Streptosporangium becharense: one gene and its partner. The protein of the gene in region 1 interacts with the protein of each later gene in a pairwise test. Links are inferred from orthologs where the notes say so. Each region holds a gene or a part of one and is shown on either strand. Other genes may lie near its edges.

Evidence for each region.
Region 2: the proteins of uvrA (region 1) and uvrB interact in binary tests that used the Escherichia coli proteins (3 or more experiments, as listed by UniProt). The link is inferred for Streptosporangium becharense from one-to-one orthologs.

What each region holds. Positions count from the first base shown.
Region 1 is NZ_JACHMP010000001.1:1,167,965-1,171,678, reverse strand. What follows is about bases 9-3,408. They hold uvrA (excinuclease ABC subunit UvrA), read left to right. Parts: upstream 9-367; coding sequence 368-3,208; downstream 3,209-3,408. Other genes in these bases: F4562_RS05105 (MBL fold metallo-hydrolase), read right to left, coding at 9-96. In the rest of the region: more of F4562_RS05105, read right to left, coding at 1-8; F4562_RS05095 (Rieske (2Fe-2S) protein), read left to right, coding at 3,684-3,714. UniProt on the Escherichia coli protein: The UvrABC repair system catalyzes the recognition and processing of DNA lesions. UvrA is an ATPase and a DNA-binding protein. A damage recognition complex composed of 2 UvrA and 2 UvrB subunits scans DNA for abnormalities.
Region 2 is NZ_JACHMP010000001.1:1,474,963-1,478,194, forward strand. The notes cover bases 272-3,189. They hold uvrB (excinuclease ABC subunit UvrB), read right to left. Parts: upstream 2,828-3,189; coding sequence 716-2,827; downstream 272-715. Other genes in these bases: F4562_RS06305 (Uma2 family endonuclease), read left to right, coding at 272-655; F4562_RS06315 (SPFH domain-containing protein), read left to right, coding at 3,016-3,189. Outside these bases: more of F4562_RS06305, read left to right, coding at 74-271; more of F4562_RS06315, read left to right, coding at 3,190-3,232. UniProt on the Escherichia coli protein: The UvrABC repair system catalyzes the recognition and processing of DNA lesions. A damage recognition complex composed of 2 UvrA and 2 UvrB subunits scans DNA for abnormalities.

The DNA of each region.
Region 1 (3,714 bases):
GTCGTAGGGCCCGACGGCCAGTTTGGAGATCGTCAGGGCGGGCAGCTCGCGCACGTCGGCGGGGCCGCCGACGTGCACGTCACCGGTGTATGTCACGGATTCTCCTCAGACGGGGTCGCGGGAAGGCGCGGAGCGGGTGCGGCCCGCCCCGCCTCCCATCATCCCGTTCCGGCGCCGCCGCCGGGCATAACGGGGGGTGCCCGCGCAGTTGAAAGAGCTGAGAGCGCAGTAGGACGCGGGGGAAGGCCGTAACCTGGGAAGGGCGGGACCCCGAGCCCCCCGGATGCCGGTCCGCGAAATTGTCGGACCCGCTCGCTACTCTTCCCGCGACCGCTCTTGACCCTTCAACACCGACGTCGGGACTGCTGTGGCTGACCGCCTCATCGTGCGTGGCGCACGTGAACACAACCTCAAGGACGTCTCGCTGGACCTCCCGCGAGACTCTCTGATCGTCTTCACTGGACTCTCCGGATCGGGAAAGTCCAGTCTCGCCTTCGACACGATCTTCGCCGAGGGCCAGCGTCGCTATGTCGAGTCGCTGTCGGCGTACGCGCGGCAGTTCCTCGGGCAGATGGACAAGCCCGACGTCGACTTCATCGAGGGGCTCTCGCCCGCGGTGTCGATCGACCAGAAGTCGACCAGCCGCAACCCCCGCTCGACCGTCGGCACGATCACCGAGGTCTACGACTACCTGCGCCTGCTGTGGGCGCGCATCGGCAAGCCGCACTGCCCGCAGTGCGGGCGCCCGATCGCCAAGCAGAGCCCGGAGCAGATCGTCGACCGGGTGATGGAGCTTCCCGAGGGCACCCGCTTCCAGGTGCTCGCCCCGGTGATCCGCGGCCGCAAGGGGGAGTACGCCGAGCTGTTCAGCCAGCTGCAGGCCAAGGGCTTCGCCCGCGCCCGCGTCGACGGCACGGTGGTCCGGCTGGACCAGCCGCCGACGCTGAAGAAGCAGGAGAAGCACGACATCGAGGTGATCGTCGACCGTCTCGCGGTGAAGGAGGGGGCGGGCAGCCGGCTGACCGGGTCGGTGGAGACCGCCCTGCAGCTGTCGGGCGGCACGATCACGCTGGAGTTCGTCGACCTCCCTGAGGACGACCCCAACCGTGAGCGCTTCTACTCCGAGCATCTCCACTGCCCCTACGACGATCTGTCGTTCGAGGAGCTGGAGCCCCGCTCGTTCTCCTTCAACTCGCCCTTCGGCGCCTGCCCGGAGTGCACCGGCCTGGGGGTCCGGATGGAGGTCGACCCCGAGCTGATCGTGTCCGACCCGGAGAAGACCCTGCGCGAGGGTGCGATCTTCCCGTGGGCCGGGGGGCACACCAGCGACTACTTCATCCGCCTGGTCGAGGCGCTCGGCCTGGCCATGGGGTTCAATCTCGACACCCCCTGGGAGCGGCTGCCCAAGAAGGCGCAGAAGGCCCTCCTGCACGGCTACGACGAGCAGGTCCACGTCCGCTACAGCAACCGCTACGGCCGCCAGCGCTCCTACTACACCACCTTCGAGGGGGCGATCCCCTGGCTGCAGCGCCGTCACGCCGAGTCCGACAGCGACGGCATGCGGGAGAAGTACGAAGGCTACATGCGGGAGGTCCCGTGCCCGGCGTGCAAGGGCGCGAGACTCAAGCCCGTCTCCCTGGCGGTCACGGTCGACGGCCGTTCGATCGCCGAGGTCTCCGCCATGTCGATCGGCGACTGCGCGCGGTTCCTGGCCGGGCTGCGGCTCTCCGAGCGTGACATGCACATCGCCGAGCGGGTGGTCAAGGAGATCAACGCCCGGATGGGTTTCCTGCTCGACGTCGGCCTCGACTACCTGACGATGGACCGCGCCTCCGGCACCCTCGCGGGCGGCGAGGCGCAGCGGATCCGGCTGGCCACCCAGATCGGCTCCGGCCTGGTCGGTGTGCTGTACGTGCTCGACGAGCCGTCCATCGGCCTGCACCAGCGCGACAACCAGCGTCTGCTGGAGACCCTCATCAGGCTCCGCGACATGGGCAACACGCTGATCGTGGTCGAGCACGACGAAGACACCATCGCCGCCGCCGACTGGGTGGTCGACATCGGTCCCGGCGCCGGTGAGCACGGTGGTCAGGTCGTCGTCTCCGGCACGGTGCCCGAGCTTCTGGCCTGCGAGGACTCGATGACCGGCGCCTACCTGTCGGGTCGCAGGAGCATCGCCGTCCCCGCCGCCCGGCGCAAGCGCGACCGGAAACGGCAGATCACGGTGAAGGGTGCCCGGGAACACAACCTCAAGGGCGTCGACGTCGAGTTCCCCCTCGGCGTGTTCACCGCGGTCACCGGTGTCTCGGGGTCCGGCAAGTCGACGCTGGTCAACGACATCCTCTACAGCGCGCTGGCCAAGGAGCTCAACGGCGCGCGCACCGTTCCGGGGCGGCACTCGCGCATCACCGGGATGGACCTGGTCGACAAGGTCGTGCACGTCGACCAGTCACCCATCGGCCGCACCCCCCGCTCCAACCCGGCGACCTACACGGGTGTCTTCGACAAGGTCCGCGACCTGTTCGCGCAGACCACCGAGGCGAAGGTCCGGGGCTACCAGAAGGGCCGTTTCAGCTTCAACGTCAAGGGCGGCCGGTGCGAGGCGTGTTCCGGAGACGGCACCCTGAAGATCGAGATGAACTTCCTGCCGGACGTCTACGTCCCGTGTGAGGTCTGCCACGGTGCCCGCTACAACCGGGAGACCCTGGAGGTCCACTACAAGGGCAAGACGATCGCCGAGGTGCTCGACATGCCGATCGAGGAGGCCCTGGGCTTCTTCGACTCCATCCCGTCGATCAAGCGCTACCTGCAGACGCTCAACGACGTCGGCCTGGGGTACGTCCGGCTCGGCCAGCCCGCCACGACCCTGTCCGGCGGCGAGGCCCAGCGTGTCAAGCTCGCCGCCGAACTGCAGCGCCGCTCCACCGGCCGGACGATCTACGTGCTGGACGAGCCCACCACCGGCCTGCACTTCGAGGACATCCGGCGGCTGCTCGGCGTGCTCGGCAAGCTCGTCGACGGCGGCAACACGGTCATCGTGATCGAGCACAACCTCGACGTGATCAAGACTGCCGACTGGCTGATCGACATGGGTCCCGAGGGCGGCTCCAAGGGCGGAACGGTGATCGCCACGGGCACGCCCGAGGAGGTCGCCCTGGTCGAGGAGAGCCACACCGGCCGCTTCCTGCGCAAGATCCTGGGCGTCTGAGGCCGGGGACGAGGCCGGGCTCCCGCGCGGACGTTCCGCAGCGGGGCCCGGCGGCGGTGGCACGGGTCCGGTACGGCGTGGGATGCCGTGTGGGCGGACGGCGATCGGCGGTGACGGAATGGGCTCGATACGGCGTGGACGTCATGGAGGCGAACGATGACCGACGGACGGAACAGGTGCGATTCGACACGGACGTCGTGCGGGCGGCCGTGACCGGCGGTGACGGCGGTCCCGCCGTACGGACGGGTGACCGGATGCCTCAGAGCTGAGGTGTGCCGGATGGTTCCGGCCGGAGGTCGTGGCGGGCACTACCGGCGGTGACCAGGGTTTTTCTCCCGGTCAGCGAATCCGGGTGCTCCGGAACATGTGGGATGGGCGTATTTCTTCACAGTTTTCTGACACGGCCTACGGCATGCTGAACCGTCATCGGGCTTCGGACCGCACCTGAAGATGATGACCCCCTGGGAGGGCGACCATGACAGAGACCACACGCCGCGCGGTGATGT
Region 2 (3,232 bases), 310 kb from region 1 along the record:
GAAGCGGGCACGGACGGTGGCATGATGACCCCGTCGAGCGATATCTCGGGGTGTCGCCGAAGGAGAACCTTTGATGACAGCCGCCTTGCCTGAGTGGTTCCACCTGGGGCCGGAGGGCGGCTGGACCGCCGACATGCTCGATCGTCTTCCTCCCGATGCGCCCCCGCACGTCGAACTGATCGACGGGTCACTCATCACGAGGTCTCCGCAGACCGCCGTCCACATGCTCATGCTCCGGCTCCTTGAGCGTGCGCTCACCCCCCCGGACAACCTCATCGTCGTCCGGGAGATGAGCGTGACGCTCGGCATCCGGCAGCGGCCCGAACCCGACATCATGGTGGTCACGAGATCGGCGCTGACGAGCCTGAAGACGACCTCGTTCAAGCCGGAGGACGTTCGTCTTGTGGTCGAGGTGGTCTCTCCGGAGTCGGTCGAGCGGGATCGGAGTACCAAACCCATCAAGTATTCCGACGCCGGGATCAAACACCTCTGGCGTGTGGAGCAGGAAGACGATCGGCCCGTCGTCTACACCTTCGAGCTGGAACCCTCGGTCAGGGCCTATGTCCCGACCGGCATCCACCGAGGGCGACTGAGGACGGACATCGGGTTCGAGGTCGACATCGAGCTGGATCTCGAGAAGTTCATCGGCCCTTGAGTCCCGGCCCCGGCCCGTTCCTTCCGCGGGGCCGGGGCAGAAACGGGCCGGAAAGGCCCGTCAGGAGACTCCGGCCTCCCGCATGTCACGCACCTCCCGCTTGAGTTCCTTGATCTCGTCGCGGAGCCGGGCGGCGACCTCGAACTGGAGGTCGGCCGCGGCCTGGTGCATCTGCTCGGTGAGCGACTCGACCAGCGCCTCCAGCTGGGCCCGGGGCATCTCCCCCGCGATCGCCTTGGCGTGCTGGCCGACCTGCTTGGCCGCGAAGCCGGGAACGGGCGCCTTGCCGCGCGACTGCTGACGGCCGCTGCCGCCGAGGAGCTGGGCGGTGTCGGCGTCTTCCCGGGTCAGCGAGTCGAGGATGTCGGCGATCTTCTTGCGGAGCGGCTGCGGGTCGATGCCGTTGGCCTCGTTGTAGGCGATCTGCTTGGCCCGGCGGCGGTTGGTCTCCTCGATCGCCCGTTCCATGGAGGGGGTGATCCGGTCTGCGTACATGTGCACCTGGCCGGAGACGTTACGGGCCGCGCGGCCGATGGTCTGGATCAGGGAGGTCTCCGAACGGAGGAAGCCCTCCTTGTCCGCGTCGAGGATGGCCACCAGCGACACCTCGGGCAGGTCGAGGCCCTCGCGGAGCAGGTTGATGCCGACCAGCACGTCGAACTCGCCCATCCGCAGCTCGCGGAGCAGCTCGATGCGGCGCAGGGTGTCGACCTCGCTGTGCAGATAGCGCACCCGGATGCCCATCTCGAGCAGGTAGTCGGTGAGGTCTTCGGACATCTTCTTGGTCAGCGTGGTGACCAGGACCCGCTCGTCCTTCTCCGTACGGACACGGATCTCGTGCACCAGATCGTCGATCTGCGACTTCGTCGGCTTGACGATCACCTCGGGGTCGACCAGGCCGGTGGGGCGGATGACCTGCTCGACCACCTCGCCCCCGGTGCGGCCCAGCTCGTAGGGGCCGGGGGTGGCCGACAGGTAGACGGTCTGGCCGACGCGCTCCAGGAACTCCTCCCACTTCAGCGGGCGGTTGTCCATCGCGGACGGCAGGCGGAAGCCGTGGTCGACGAGCGTGCGCTTGCGGGAGGCGTCGCCCTCGTACATCGCGCCGATCTGCGGGACGGTCTGGTGGGACTCGTCCAGGACCAGCAGGAAGTCTTCGGGGAAGTAGTCGAGCAGGGTGTTGGGTGCGCTGCCCGGGGGGCGGTCGTCCATGTGGCGGGAGTAGTTCTCGATACCGGAGCAGCTGCCGATCTGGCGCAGCATCTCCAGGTCGTAGGTGGTGCGCATGCGCAGCCGCTGGGCCTCCAGCAGCTTGCCCTGTCGCTCCATCGTCTCCAGGGTCTCGGCGAGCTCGGCCTCGATGCCCCGGACGGCCTTCTCCATCCGCTCGGGGCCCGCCACGTAGTGGGAGGCGGGGAAGATGTAGAGCTCGTCGTCCTCCGTGATCACCTCGCCGGTCAGCGGGTGCATGGTCGAGAGCTTCTCGATCTCGTCGCCGAACATCTCGATCCGCACGGCGAGCTCTTCGTACTTGGGGATGATCTCGATGGTGTCGCCGCGGACCCGGAAGGTGCCGCGGGTGAAGGCCATGTCGTTGCGGGTGTACTGCATGTCGACGAGACGGCGCAGGAGCCGGTCGCGCTCGATCTCCTGACCGACGTTGAGCCGGACCATGCGGTCGACGTACTCCTGCGGGGTGCCCAGACCGTAGATGCACGACACCGACGCCACCACGATGGTGTCGCGGCGGGTCAGCAGCGAGTTGGTCGCCGAGTGGCGGAGCCGCTCGACCTCCTCGTTGATCGAGGAGTCCTTCTCGATGTAGGTGTCGCTCTGCGGGACGTACGCCTCCGGCTGGTAGTAGTCGTAGTAGGAGACGAAGTATTCGACCGCGTTGTTGGGCATCATCTCGCGCAGTTCGTTGGCGAACTGCGCGGCGAGCGTCTTGTTGGGCTGGATGACCAGGGTCGGCCGCTGGAGGCGTTCGATCAGCCAGGCGACCGTCGCGGTCTTGCCCGTGCCCGTGGCGCCGAGCAGGACGGTGTCCTTCTCCCCGGCCTTGACACGCCGCTCGAGCGCGGCGATCGCGGCGGGCTGGTCACCCGAGGGGATCATGTCGGTGACGACCTCGATGGGAGCCACCTTGCGCTGCAAATCAGTTACCGGCCTCACCTGACCCACTGTAGGCGGAGCCCCCGACAGTTCTTCCCCGGAAGGCCGCGCCGGGTTCAACCGCGCGACAAGCGAGCCGCAAGCGTCACCTACTTGACTGTTGTCGTGCGAACGCTCACCAAGCGTGATATATCGGCCTTTCGACATGCGATGACTCCGGAGGTTTGATGTCCCGGCCAAGAGAAGCCATGCAGTCCGCGCTCGCCGCGGCCCAGGCGATAGGACAGGGCGGAGACGTACGCCAGGTGGTCGGGCAGGCGGTCGAACAGCTCGCCGGGCAGTTGCCCGGGGAGAAGGGCTTCGCACTCAACGCCTCCGACTTCGTCGCCGCCCGCGACCAGGCGGCCTCGGTGGGGACGCTCATCGAGGCGCGCAGCGTGTCGCTCGGCGAGGCCGGGGAGGTCG